One region of the Dietzia psychralcaliphila genome, then DNA from elsewhere that is predicted to be linked to it. Evidence: predicted binding sites of a transcription regulator. Region 1 holds the regulator's gene; the other holds the start of a gene.
What was found. Region 1 encodes LexA, which represses DNA repair genes until DNA is damaged. Its sites were predicted from a motif close to CGAACANNTGTTCG; they were not measured.
Positions count from the first base shown of each region.

Region 2: A6048_RS00750 (HNH endonuclease signature motif containing protein) is a predicted target of LexA. The motif match lies at 2,486-2,499, and genes of this name have one in related genera.

Region 1 is NZ_CP015453.1:1,982,095-1,989,222, reverse strand. It holds gene A6048_RS09095 (malate synthase G) at 1-1,031, opposite strand, end outside; gene dapF (diaminopimelate epimerase) at 1,152-2,078, shown strand; gene hflX (GTPase HflX) at 2,093-3,541, shown strand; gene lexA (transcriptional repressor LexA) at 3,581-4,249, opposite strand; gene A6048_RS09075 (hypothetical protein) at 4,479-4,841, shown strand; gene nrdR (transcriptional regulator NrdR) at 4,956-5,411, shown strand; gene hrpA (ATP-dependent RNA helicase HrpA) at 5,470-7,128, opposite strand, start outside.
Region 2 is NZ_CP015453.1:168,940-176,067, forward strand. It holds gene A6048_RS00730 (fluoride efflux transporter FluC) at 1-181, shown strand, start outside; gene thpR (RNA 2',3'-cyclic phosphodiesterase) at 244-861, shown strand; gene A6048_RS00740 (hypothetical protein) at 965-1,687, opposite strand; gene A6048_RS00745 (nucleosidase) at 1,815-2,444, shown strand; gene A6048_RS00750 (HNH endonuclease signature motif containing protein) at 2,565-4,037, shown strand; gene A6048_RS00755 (molybdenum cofactor biosynthesis protein MoaE) at 4,043-4,516, opposite strand; gene moaCB (bifunctional molybdenum cofactor biosynthesis protein MoaC/MoaB) at 4,570-5,616, opposite strand; gene A6048_RS00765 (NADH:flavin oxidoreductase/NADH oxidase) at 5,770-6,858, shown strand; gene A6048_RS00770 (fatty acid desaturase) at 6,913-7,128, opposite strand, start outside.

The sequences.
Region 1 (7,128 bases):
TGGCCCACGTTGCGGACGAAGAGCATCGAGCGGCCGTGGAGACGGACCTCTCCGGAACCGTCGGGCGCGGTGAAGACCCTGTCGTCGTTGAGGACGCGGGTGAAGGTCTTGTCGCCCTTGCTGATCTCCTCGGAGAGGTCGCCCTTCATGAGACCCAGCCAGTTGCGGTAGCCGTGGGTCTTGTCCTCGGCGTCGACGGCGGCGACCGAGTCCTCGAAGTCCATGATGGTGGAGACGGCGGACTCGAGGACGACGTCCTTGACGCCGGCGGAGTCGGTCGACCCGATCGGGGAATCGGCGTCGATCTGGATCTCCACGTGCAGGCCGTTGTTGCGCAGCAGCACCGAGGTCGGGGTGGTGTCCTCGCCCAGGTAGCCGACGAACTGCGCGGAGTCGGCCAGACCGGTGGTCGAACCGTCGGCGAGGGTCACCTGCAGTCGGCCGTCGACCACGGAGTAGCCGGTGGTGCCGACGTGACTGCCGGAGTCGAGCGGCGCGGCGTCGTCGAGGAACTCACGGGCCCAGGCGATGACCTTGTCCCCGCGGACCTTGTTGTAGGAGGAGCCCTGTTCCGCGCCACCGGACTCCGGGATCGCATCGGTGCCGTAGAGGGCGTCGTACAGCGACCCCCACCGTGCGTTGCCCGCGTTGATCGCGAAACGCGCGTTCATGATCGGCACGACCAGCTGGGGGCCGGCGACCGTGGCGATCTCCTCGTCGACGTTCTCGGTGGTCACCCGGACAGAGTCCGGTTCCGGGACCAGGTACCCGATCTCCTGAAGGAACGCCTTGTAGGCGGCGGGGTCGATCGGGGAGGGGTTCTCGTGGTGCCAGGTGTCGATCTTCGACTGCAACTCGTCGCGGACCGCGAGCAGTTCACGGTTCCGCGGCGCCAGGTCGGTGAAGATCTCGGAGACTCCCGCCCAGAACGCGTCGGGATCGACCCCGGTGCCCGGGATCGCCTGGTTGTTGACGAAGTCGTACAGGACCTCGTCGACCTGGACGCCGCCGACGGTGATGCGTTCGGACATCGATGTGCTCCTCACATAGGGGACCGTTCTCGCTCCCGACTCTAGTGCTCCCCTGTCGAGGGATCATCCGGGCTTTCCGCAGGGTGGAACGGGTCGCCGAGTTGGCTAGGATCTGTGGCCATGAACCCCGCCCCCCTGACCGCGCCGCAGGACGGTCTCGCCTTTATCAAGGGTCACGGAACGCTCAACGACTTCGTGATACTGCCTGACGACAACGCCGAGGTGGATCTCGACGAGAATCTGGTGCGCGCCCTCTGCGACAGACGCGCCGGGATCGGCGCCGACGGCGTGCTCCGGATCGCAACCGCGGGAGCCCTGGTGGAACGGGGTGTTCTCACCGTCCTGCCGGAGGGTGTGGACGACGACGACTGGTTCATGGACTACCGCAATGCGGACGGTTCGACCGCGGAGATGTGTGGGAACGGGGTGAGGGTCTTCGCCCACGCCCTGGTGTCGACCGGGCGGGCAGGGGTCGGCCGGATCCCCATCGGCACGCGTTCCGGACCACGGCCCGCCGAGATCCTCGAGCACGACGGGAACCACGCCGTGGTCCGGGTCGACATGGGGGAGCCCGGACTCCTCGGGGTCTCCTCCGTCGACCTGGGTGGTCGGGTGTACGCCGGCCTCGCCGTCGACATGGGCAACCCCCACCTCGCATGCATCGTCCCGGGGTTGGGAGCCGCGGCGCTGCGTGACCTGCCGGTGCACGAAGCCCCGGTGTACGACACCGGGTTCTTCCCCGGGGGGGTCAACGTGGAGATCGCCACACCGCTCACCGACGGGCGGGTGTCGATGCGAGTCCACGAACGTGGATCAGGGGAGACGATGTCCTGCGGTACGGGAATCGTCGCCACCGCCGTCGCCGCCCTCGCCGATGCCGGCGAGGCCATGGGCGAGGTGGTGGTGGAAGTGCCCGGGGGAGAGATCGAGGTGTCCCTGACCGAGGGCGGTTCCGCACTGACGGGGCCCTCCGCGATCGTCGCTGAGGGGTGGTTCCGGCGCTCGGGCGCAACTCCTCGCCCGGAGGCGTCGCGATCGGAATTATGAGATGATGCCGGTGAATGACTACCGATGACACCGCCCCTGACCGGGCCACACGAGACCATGATCCTTCGGTCGGCGACTTCCAGCTCGAGGAGCGCTCCTCGCTGCGCCGCGTCGCCGGATTGTCGACCGAGCTCCAGGACGTCAACGACGCCGAGTACCGCCAACTCCGGCTGGAGCGGGTCGTCCTCGTAGGGGTCTGGACCGAGGGATCCGCAGCACAGGCAGAGGCCGCGATGGCCGAATTGGCCCAGCTCGCCGAGACGGCCGGCTCGGAGGTGTGCGATGCGCTGATCCAGCGCCGCGACAAGCCCGACGCCGCCACCTACATCGGCTCGGGCAAGGCCAAGACGCTGAAGGACGTGATCGACGCGACCGGCGCCGACACGGTGATTTGTGACGGTGAGCTCACTCCCGGTCAGCTGATCGCCCTGGAGAAGGTCGTCAACGTCAAGGTCATCGACCGCACCGCGTTGATCCTCGACATCTTCGCCCAACACGCGACCAGCCGTGAGGGCAAGGCCCAGGTCTCCCTGGCGCAGATGGAGTACATGTTGCCGCGCCTACGCGGCTGGGGCGAGGCACTCTCCAGGCAGGCGGGTGGCCGGGCGGGCAGCAACGGGGGCGTCGGTCTCCGCGGTCCCGGTGAGACGAAGATCGAGACGGATCGCCGCCGTATCCGGGAGCGCACGGCCAGGCTGCGTCGGGAGATCAAGGGCATGAAGCAGGCCCGGGACACCAAGCGGCACCGCCGGCGCGCCACCCCGGTGCCCTCGATCGCTATCGCCGGGTACACGAACGCCGGCAAGTCCAGTCTGCTCAACCGCCTCACCGGTGCCGGCGTTCTGGTCCAGAACGCGCTGTTCGCCACCCTCGACCCCACCACCCGGCGGGCCGAGCTCCCGGACGGGCGCACCGTGGTCTTCACCGACACCGTCGGGTTCGTCCGACACCTCCCGACGCAGCTCGTCGAGGCCTTCCGTTCGACGCTGGAGGAGGTCGTCGATTCCGAGCTGCTCCTGCACGTGGTGGACGGGTCGGACGCCTTCCCGCTGCGCCAGATCGAGGCCGTCCGCACCGTCATCAACGATGTCGTCGAGGAACAGAACGCTGAGAGTCCGCGCGAGCTCGTGGTGATCAACAAGATCGATGTGGCGGACCCCGTCGTGCTGACCGAACTACATCACGCCCTCCCGGACGCGGTCTTCGTCTCGGCGGCGACGGGAGAAGGCTTCGACGAGCTCCTCGAACGGATCATGCGGGTTGTCGCCTCCGGGGACACGCAGGTGACGCTCGAGATCCCCTTCACCCGGGGTGACGTGGTCTCCCGTGTGCACGCAGAGGGCGCAGTGGTGGACGAGCAACACACGCAGGACGGCACCCGGATCGTGGTCCGGCTGCCCTCCTCCGTGGCCGGAGAGCTAGGGGAGTACCGCACCGGCAGTTCGCACGACGGTGTCGCCTGACCCTGTCACGAGGTCAGACGACACCGACTCCGCGCGGGGTCAGAGCTTGCGGAAGACGGTGACGACCTTCCCCAGGATCGTCGCGTGCTCCCCGGGAATCGGACTGAACGACGGGTTGTGGGGCAGGAGCCACACCCCGCTCGCGTCCCTGCGGAAGGTCTTGACGGTTGCCTCCCCGTCGATCATCGCCGCCACGATGTCTCCGTTGTCCGCCACGTTCTGCCGACGTACCACCACGTAGTCGCCGTCACAGATGGCGGCGTCGATCATCGACTCACCGACCACTCGGAGCATGAACAGGTCGCCGGAACCCACCAGATCCGACGGGAGTGGGAAGACCTCCTCCACCGCCTGCTCGGCCAGGATCGGCCCGCCGGCCGCGATGCGGCCCAGTACGGGAACGTATACCGGCTCGACCGCCCCACTGGGCCGCGGCTCCTCCTGAGCAGGTGCGCGCCGTCCCCGGGACCGCTGCCCCGGGACGCCGTGGACGTCGACAGCCCGCGGCTTGTGAGGATCCCGGGTCAGGAAGCCCTTCTTCTCCAGTGTCCGCAACTGGTGTGCGACAGAGGAGGTCGACTGCAGACCGACGGCGTCACCGATCTCGCGGATGCTCGGGGGGTAGCCCCGGTCCTTGACCGTGTCGTGGATATGCAACAGAACGCTCTTCTGACGAGGCGTCAGGGCCTCGAAGTCGGGCTTGGGCATGTGTGGGTCCCTTCGGCGAATGGGTGTTCGACGTCTCTATCTGTGTACACCCTACTTCCCGCGGACCGTCCGCGCCACACAGGTGTTCGAAGAAATATCCTCTGGAATGTCGACTCTGTCGGACCCGCGTGATACAACTCTAGTCAGGTTCGAGTTCGAACAGATGTGCACACAAATGCACACGGGCGTGCGAACGAACTTCGCACACCATATCGAGTTGGGAGTTTTCATGTCCGTTCTGGAGATGCAGTCACAGGCGCGTCCGTCGATGCACTGGACGGAGGTCTGCGCGACCGACCACGACCGGCCCGCCGCGTCCGGGCTGCGGTCCCGCCGCGACACGCACATCCGTCACACCACGCGGACCCTCGACCGTGGACGTCAGCTGTCCACACGATCGGTGGCACCCGGTCGTCGGGTGCTCGTCCGACCCGCGTCGGCGGACCAGGTCAGAGCCTGCGGCGGCGAAGTGCGGACGAATGCGCCGGTGGTCGACGACGTCCCCACGTGGGCTCTGTTGGTCTGCGGAATCGTGTTCGGGGTCCTGATGCTGCTGGCGCTGGCACTCCTGGGCGGGCCCGCCTACGCGTGACCTATGGCATCGCCTTCTAGAATGATCCCGGGACGGCGACCCGTCGCCCCCGTACCGCTGTCGGCTACTGCCGGCGGACACGTGCGGAGCCGGTCGACGAATGGCGAAGCTGGAATGTACTGCCCCATATGTCACCACGAGGACTCCCGGGTGATCGACTCGCGGTCGGTCGACGAAGGGCAGGCGATCAGACGTCGACGCGAGTGCCCTGAATGCGGACACCGGTTCACGACCCTCGAGACTCCGTTGTTGACCGTGCTCAAGCGCAGCGGCGTCACCGAGAGCTTCAGCCGCGACAAGGTGGTTCGCGGCGTCAGACGCGCGTGCCAGGGTCGGGCGGTGGAGGAAGACGCTCTCCGGCGTCTGGCACAACAGGTCGAGGACGCCGTCAGGGCGGGCGGGGCGTCAGAGGTTCCCGCGCACGAAATCGGTCTCGCGATCCTGGGCCCGCTCCAGGATCTCGACGAGGTCGCCTACCTGCGCTTCGCGTCCGTCTACAAGCAATTCAGTTCGGCCGCGGATTTCGAGAGCGAGATCATCGCCCTCCGTGAGCGGCACGCCACGCACTAGCGCGCCTACCGGCGGAGGCTCAGCGCTCCGCCTGACAGCGAATGCGCTGTGTGTGGGTTCACCGCCCGTTGCGTCGCGACAGCGCCGCGGCGACGGCCTTCTCGATCCGCTCGGCGGATACCGGACGAGCGGTTCCCAGCGATTGCGCGAAGAGTCCGACCCGGTACTCCGCCAGCAGCCACCGCAGATCCCGAGAGGTCCGCGCCCCACCCGGTCGTCTGCGTAGCGCTGCCGTCGCTTCCGCGACCGTTGCCTCGGACGTCTCCAGTCGGGCTGTGAGATCCCTGTACCTCGACGGTGACTTCTCCGCCATGTCCAGCCTGAGATCGATCGCCCTCACATGTCGCTCGAGTTGGGGCAGCAATTCCGCCGGATGACGCGCGAGGAACCCCTTGCCGACGAGGAAGTCCAGAGCAGGTCTGATGTCGTCTGCGATCTCCCGGGGCACCTGCGCCAGACGGGCTGAGACCGACTGGGCGGCCACCAACGCCGGCAGGGCGGCGGAGATGGCGGCGGTCACGGCGGCCGGAGCCTCGGACTCGGCTGTCGCACGCAGCTGGGCGAAGTCGTCCACCGTGAGCACGGGGGCTCCCTTGCGTTGAGCGAGCATCCGCCCGCACACGGCCAACGATGCATCCGACACCAGGCCGTCGGCACCTCCATGGGGATACTGGGTGAGCGCGAGGCGCTGTTCGACCGGACGGCCCCGGACTATCGAGGTCGCCGAGACCAGGCCGCCGGAGATCATGGTCAGCACGGCTGTGGTCTGTGCGGCCCGTCGCTCCTCCTCTGTCGCGCAGGCGATCCGGTGTATGCCGTCGGCCCGCACCTGCAGGGCCGGGTAGACCGTGACCTCCACCCCGTCGACCGTTCCGGTGATCGAGGGTGCCAGATCCCCGATCGTGGCGGAGGTCCACGCCCGATACGGACCGTCATCGGGGACGAGCCGGGAGTTGAGAGTGGCCCGGACCTTGTCCACCAGGCGGGTGCGCAGTGCACCCAGATCCGTTCCGGACGCCACCACCTCGTCACCGTCGACAACCTCGAAGCGCATCCGCAGATGGTCGGGGAGTCGCTCCGGGTGAAACTCGCGTGGTTCCACGGTCGTCCCGATCCGCGCCGAGAGAGCCGCGGCGAGCGCCACCGGCAGAGGTGCCGAACGTGGGGTGAGATCACCGGCCACGAGGGCGGCGTACTCGGCAGGCGGGGAACACAGACGTCGCAGGTACTTGGGCAGTGTCCGGAGCATCTCGGTGTAGAGCTCTTCACGGAGACCGGGGACGAGCCATTCGAAGCCGGACGTGGCGACCGAGGACAGCTGGGGGAGAGGGATCCGCACGGTGATGCCGTCGGAATCGACACCCGGGTCGAACGCGTACCTGAGCTCGAAACTCCGCTCTCCCTGCCTCCAGAAGGGAGGGAACGCGGAGGCGGCCGGAGCGGCGTCCGAGGTGCGGATCTGCTCGGGCCTGAGCCTCAGGTGGTCCGGATCCCGGTGACCCTGTTTCCTCCACCACGAGTCCAGGTGACGCCCCGAGGTGATGTCAGCGGGGAGTCGATCGAGGTAGAACTCGACCAGGGCGTCGTCGTCGATCACCAGGTCACGGCGCCGGCTACGGGTCTCGAGCTCACGCGCCTGGGCTACTGCCTCGGCGTTCTCCAGGATCACCGGGATGCGGGTGGTCCATAGTTCCTCGACGATCCCGTGCCGGACCAG
Region 2 (7,128 bases), 1.8 Mb from region 1:
GGGCACCGGGGTGCTCGGCGGGTACACCACGTTCTCCACGGCGAGCTACGACGCGGTCCGCCTCGCGAGGGAGGGGCGTCGCATGATGGCCCTGGTCTACGCGGTGGGCACGATGTTCGCCGCCGTCGCCGCGGCACTGGTGGGCTTGTGGCTCGGCGCGTGGTGGACCACCGTGGTGTGAGTGGACCGCGGTGGTGTGAGTGGGCCGGTGCTGTGAGTGGTGCAGAGGGGAGTTGGTCGCGCATGGGTCATCGGATGTTCGTCGCGGTCCTGCCGCCGGACGAGGTCCGCGAGGAACTCGAGCGGTTCCTCGAGCCGCGCCCGGGGCTGGCCTGGACCGCCCCGTCGCAGTGGCACCTCACTCTGACCTTCTGCCCGGGTGTCGACGAGTGGCGGATCGACGACCTCACCGACAGGCTCGGCGCGGTCGCCCGTAAGCACGAGCCGTTCCGGATCCGGTTGGCCGGGGCGGGGGTGTTCCCGTCGGTCGAGCGGGCCAAGGTGCTGTGGGCGGGAGTCGAGCAGTCGCCGGTCCCGCCGATCGGGCACGACCGGCGTGAGCGTCCGCTCGACGCGCTGGCCGCCGGGGCCCGGTCGGCGGCCAACGCCGCCGGGTGTGTGCCCGACGGAGCGCGGTTCCGCCCCCACCTCACGCTCGCCCGGCTCAGCGGCCGCGACGACGCCACGGCGTGGCTGCGGGTCCTCGACACCTTCGCCAGTAGCACCTGGACGGTGTCCGAGATCGCGTTGATCGACTCGTTCCTGGGCGAGGGCCCGCGGGGGCGGGCCCGGCACGAGGTGGTGGCCCGGTTACCGCTGGGGGAGTCGGACCAGCGCTGGTGGGCGCCGTCTCCGGGGTGACAAAGGCGCCGCGACCACGGGCCTTGCGACCACGGGCCTCGCGGGCATGGGCCTCGCGATCATGGGTTCACGAGGCGCGTGAGCGCGGTTTCCACCACCGAGGTCACAGGCCCGCGCACTGCCCCTCCCGCTCGCCGCCGACCTGGTTGCCGCCGCCGGTCGGGGCCTCGACGTTGTCCTCGCATTCGAGGTCGCCGCCGATGGTGTTGCCCTCGAAGCGCTGGGGGCCGGAGTTGTCCTCTGATTCCAGGTCGCCGCCGATCCGGACGTTCTCCACCGTCGCCTCGCCACCCTTGTCCAGTTCGATCGACCCCGACACCTCGCCTCCGTTGACCAGCACGAAGGCGTGGCCCTCGGCCTCGATGTCCTCGGTGACCCGGATGTTGCGGGCCTCGAGTCGACCACCGCCGTAGACGTCGATGTCTCCGGTGACGGTCAGATCGGACAGCACACACGTCTGCCCGTCGCGGACCTGGACATCGCCGGAGACGTCCTGGCCCGAGAGTTCGGTCGCGCAGTTCGAGCGGTCGAACGCCTCGCCTGCGGCCCGCTCGTCCTGCTGCTCGCCACCCTGCTGTTCGGTGGGCAATTCGGAGGTCTCGACGGGAGCGGTCACGGTCGCTGTGACCGTCTGGTCGCCGGCGGACCCGTCGTCGGAGCCGGTCGCGCATCCGGCGGCCGCGAGCAACGCCACCGCCGGGAGGGCGAGTAGCGCGCGACGGGCGGTGGTGCGATGTTCGGCGGAGCGACCGGCCGAGGTCCGGGCGGCGGTAATTCCGGGGCCGGCGTTGTCGTGAGAAGTGGTTCGCGGGGACGGGACGGGCATCTCGGTTCACCTCTGGGCTCGACGGGAGATCGGGGCCATCTGCTCCCACCGTAGGCGCGAGCCGTGAGATGTCCAGGGAACCGACAGGATGCCGGGCTCCCGATCCCCGGTGACTACCGTGGACGCCGTGGAACTCCTCGGAACGGTCGATCCGGCACACCCTCTCGTCGTCGTCGCCCTGGAACAGGAGGCCCGTCACTTCGTCACGGACTTCCCCGTCCTGGTGACGGGTGTCGGCAAGGTGCGGGCCGCCGTGGCGGTCGCGCACGCGCTCGGTGGCGGGATCCGGCCGCGCGAGCTCGTCAACGTGGGCACCGCCGGCGGATTGCACCCGGGGATGGAGGGCACGCACGAGATCGCGACGGTGTTCCAGCACGACTTCGACAACCTCGCCCTCCACGCGGTCACCGGCCGCCACGACGGGCCTCCCCTCACCCTCTCGGCGGCTCTCGCGGTCACCCCGGAGCCGGCCCACGCGTTGCCGTCCGCTCCGGGCGGGAGCGCCGCGCCGGTATTGGCCTCCGGGGACCGCTTCGTGGCCGGCGGGCCGCTGCGCGATCACCTCGCGTCGATCGCGGATCTGGTGGACATGGAGGGGTACGCGGTCGCCGCGGCCGGGGCGATGCTGGGTGTGCCCACCCGACTGGTCAAGTACGTCTCCGACCCGGCCGACGAGTCCGCGGGGGCCACGTGGGTCGAGAGCGTGGACGCGTGTGCCCGGGTGCTGGCCGAGTGGGTCGGTACCCGACTAAAGTGAGTGATCGAACACTTGTACTATCGGACCTCCGCGGGTACTATCGAATGTAAGTTCGATGACGGGGGAGGTGGGATTGTGACGACGACGACTCCGCTGTTCGCCGTACCCGAGCCCCTCGGCATGGTCGACGCGGAGTCCGTCAGCGAGGCGGCCCGTGCCGCGACGCTGGCGCAGAACCGTGCCGGGGCCACGCGGCTGGCAGCGGCTCATGTCATGGTCGAACAGTTCGCTCGGTCCGAACAGGCACGGGCCGACGAGGAGGCCGCCGGTTCGCGCCGGCCTGCGTACGCCCGGTTGGATCCGCAGGCGCGGGCCCGCGATCATCTCGTGGCGGCGTGTCAGCTCACGTGTTGGCATGCTGCGCGGTTGGTGACGGCCGGGACGCAGATCCACCGGCGACTGCCCCGTCTGCGGTCCACGGTCGACCGCGGGCTGATGCCGGAACAATTGGCGATCGACATCGCGTGCCGCCTGGCCGAGGTGCCCGACGCGATCGTGTCGGACGTGGAGGACGAGGTGGTCGCGCGTGTCATGGACGACCTCGACGGTGGCGACCGGCCGAGCCGCACCGCGGTGGACTCTGCGATCGATGAGGCGGTGGAGCGACACGACCCGGCTGCCGCGGAGGATGCCGCCGCCGCTGCGGCCGCTACCCGCTCGGTCCGATTCCGCGGCGCCCGTCACGGCATGGCCACGATGTGGGCCAGGCTCACCGCTGCCGATGCCGAACTCCTTCGGCGTCGCATCGACACCGACGCGTCGGCCGCCTTGGCGGACGGGCTGGATCGTCCCATGGACCAGCTCCGCGCCGACGCGCTCGCCTCGCTCGCCGTCTATCCGCCTGATGCCGGCCCGTCCGCGACCGGCCCCGACTCCGCCGCTGCCCCCGCGCCCGAGCACGGCGGCATCGAACTCGGCGACGTCAGGGTCGGGGCGGACCTGCCCCGGCCCACACTGGGCAATGCCGCGCGGGCCGGTCAACCGATCCGCATCAGCGTGATCGCCTCCGCGGCCCGGGGCCTGCCCAACCGTGTCGAGTTCGTCCACGGCACGTACAGCAGCTTCGAGTGGCTCTGCACGGAACTGCTCGAGGGCGACGATGCGAGCGTGCGGTTCGAGCTCATCGACCCTGCCCCGGGCGTGCTCGACTCCCCGGAACACGCCCTGCGCTACGTGATCACTCCGGCGATGGCCGAGCGCATCCGCATGCGCGACGGGACCTGCCGGCACCCGGGGTGCTCGGTTCCCGCCAAGGACTGCGACGTGGACCATGTGATCGCGTTCAACAAGAAGGACCCTGAACTCGGCGGGCCGACCACCGAGTGGAACCTCGTCTGCCTGTGTCGGAAACACCACCGGGAGAAGACGTTCGGGACCAACGCCTACCGGTCCGGGCCGTTGGGTGATCTGGTCATCATCACCGACACCGGACACGAACACCGCACCAGACCCAAGGGGCCACTGGCCCGTGCTCGTGACGCCATCCGGGAACGCGAGTGGAACGCCTACGCGGATCGCACCATTGCCGACGACGGCACACTCGTCAACCCGCCGGGTCACAACAGGCACGGATCCCGCAGACGGCCAGCCTGACCGTCTCAGCAGTCGCCGACGCCCACCCATTCGGAGACCCCGTCGGTGAAGCGCTGCCGCTTCCAGATCGGCACCCCCCGCTTGAGGCGTTCGATGAGCTCCGAGCACGCGGCGAAGGCCTCAGCCCGGTGCGGCGCCACGGCCACCACCACCACAGCGACCTCGCCCACCGGTAGCACCCCCACCCGGTGCACCGCGCCGATGCGGACGGAGCGCCGTGGGTCGAGCTGCCCGCCCTTCTCCAGGTCGGGCGAGGTGAACTCGGTGGCGACCTCGTCGCAGAGTCGCGCCAGGACGTCCTGCGCCGTGGGGTGGGCGGAGTACTCGATGTCGAGGACGTCGCGACCGTGGTCGTGGTCGCGCACCACCCCGGAGAACGTGACCATGGCGCCGTCGGCGGTGCTCCAGACGGCCTTCTCGAGCTCACGGGGGTCGATCGCGGCATCGGTGATCTGCACGAGTGGACTGCGGACTGTCATGGGGAGGTTCCTCTCGCGGAGCTCGGGCGGTGGGCGGACGTGGCCCGGGACAGTCAGTGGTCGCCGCCGTGGGCGTGGACGGCGAGCAGGTGGTCCAGCAGTTCGTCGAGTACCGCCAGACCGTCGCGAACCCCGCCCGTGGAGCCCGGGAGGTTCGCCACCAGCGTACGTCCGGCGAAGCCCGCCAGGCCGCGGCTCATGGCGGCGGTGGGGGTCGAGGGCAGCCCGCGCGCGCGCATCGCCTCGGCGACGCCGGGCAGTTCGAGGTCCAGGTGCGGCGCGGTGGCCTCAGGGGTGCGGTCGTCGGGGGCGACGCCGGTGCCGCCGGTGGTCAGCAGGACGGCCGGGCTGCGGCGGACCTGCTCGGTCACCGCCGCGGCGACATCCGCGTCGGGCACCACGTGGACCTCGACGGGGGAGAAGTCGCGCTCGAGGAGCCAGCCCTCGATGGCAGGGCCGGTGGTGTCCTCCCGTCGGCCGTGGGCGGCGGCGGTGGAGGAGACGACGACGACGGCGCTGCGGCCCGAATCCACCGCGGGTCGCCCGGTGCCCGCGCGGGCGGACTCGTCGTCGGACTCCCGGGTCCAGTCGCCCCGCTTCCCGCCGGTCTTGGTGGCCAGGCGGACCCCGTCCATCGTGGCCAGGGGGTCCACGGCCTTGACCATGTCGTGCAGCGTCAGCCCGGCCACCGAGACGGCGGTGAGCGCCTCCATCTCCACGCCCGTGCGGCCGGTCGTCCTGGCGGTGGCCGACACCCGGATCTCGCCGACCGGCGCGTCGAGGTCGAAGCGCACCTTGACCGAGTTCAGCGGGATCTGGTGGCACAGCGGGATCAGCTCGGAGGTCTTCTTGGCGGCGCCGATCCCGGCCAGCCGGGCGGTGGCCAGCACGTCGGCCTTGCCCAGATCGTCGCCTGCGACCATGTCCACGACCTCGGGGCGGGTACGGAAGACACCTTCGGCGGTGGCGGTGCGGGTGGTGACGGCCTTGTCACCCACGTCGACCATCCGGACCCGGCCCTCCGGGTCGAGATGGGTGAGGCCGAGGTGGGTCAGCTGCGGCTCTGGAGTGGAGCCGGGTCCGGCCTGCGCGTCAGTCATGCCTCCCACGCTAGTCGGCCCGGTCCGGCACGGCGGACGCCTCGGGGGCCGGATCGCCCCGACCGTGCCCACCGCGAGAGGGTGGGGTCGCGGGGGTGCGGGCGCGGGGACCATCCGCTCGGGGCGAGCCGCGCTCGGGGTTTAATCGCGGTCATGGCGCTCCTCTTTGAACCGATCCGCATCCGCGACCTCGAGATCCGCAACCGCGCCTGGCTGTCGCCGATGTGCCAGTACTCGTGCGACGCCGGCGATGGTGTCCCCACGCCGTGGCACCTGGTGCACCTCGGGGCGCGGGCGCAGGGCGGGTTCGGGCTGATCCTCGCCGAGGCGTCCGCCGTGGTGCCGGAGGGCCGCATCAGCCGTCAGGACGCCGGGATGTGGAACGACGCGCAGCGGGACGCGTGGGCCCCCATCGTGGACTTCGTGCACTCACAGGGCGCGGCGATCGGAATCCAGCTGGCGCACGCGGGCCGCAAGGCATCGACCTACAGGGCCTTCCCCGGTGAGCCCACCGGGTCACTGCCCGTGGGCGAGGGCGGGTGGAGCACGGTCGCTCCCTCGGCGATCCCGTTCGGTGACATGGCGACCCCGGAGGCGTTGGATCCCGAGGGGATCCGCGGTGTGGTGGAAGCGTTCGTCGACGCCGCCCGCCGCGCCGACCAGGCCGGATTCGACGTGGTCGAGATCCACGCGGCCCACGGCTACCTGATCCACGAGTTCCTCTCTCCGCTGTCCAATGAGCGGACGGACGAGTACGGCGGCTCGCGGGACGACCGTTCGCGACTCCTCCTGGAGATCTGCGATGCCGTCCGGAGAGTCTGGCCCGAAGGCAAGCCGCTGTTCGTGCGCATCTCGGCGACCGACTGGGTGGACGGGGGCTGGACCCCGGAGGATTCGCGCTGGCTCGCGGGCCGGCTCGCGGAGCACGGCGTCGACCTGGTCGATGTCTCGTCCGCCGCCAACACTCCCGCGATCCCCCCGGTGCCCCTCGAGCAGGGCTACCAGGTGCCGCTGGCCGAGGAGGTCCGGGCGTCCGGTGCGGTGTTGGCCGGCGCGGTGGGGCTCATCAGTGACCCGGAGTACGCCGAGCAGCTGATTGTCGACGAGCGTGCCGACGTCGTCTTCCTGGGCCGCGCCGGATTGCGCGAGCCCGCCTGGCCCCAGCGCGCGGCCGCCGAACTGGGCCTGGACTGGCGCGAGGCGCCGTACCCGCCGCAGTACACCCGCGGAAAGTGGGCGTGACAGCCCGGGCTGACGGCTGACCGGCAGCTCCCGGCGAGAGCGCGGGCGACACGGCTACAGGTCCAGCTCGATGTCCGAGCTGGCAGTACTGGTGCAGACGGTGATGCGCTCCTGGAGTGGGCCGTCGCCCTCTCCTCGGGTCGTGCCGCTGAGCTTGCCGGTCACGCACGCCTTGCACAGGCCGCGCTCGCACCCGGTCGGGACCGCGATCCCGGCACGCCCCGCGGCCTCGAGCAGGGTCGTGGCCCCGTCGATCTCCACGGCCGTGCC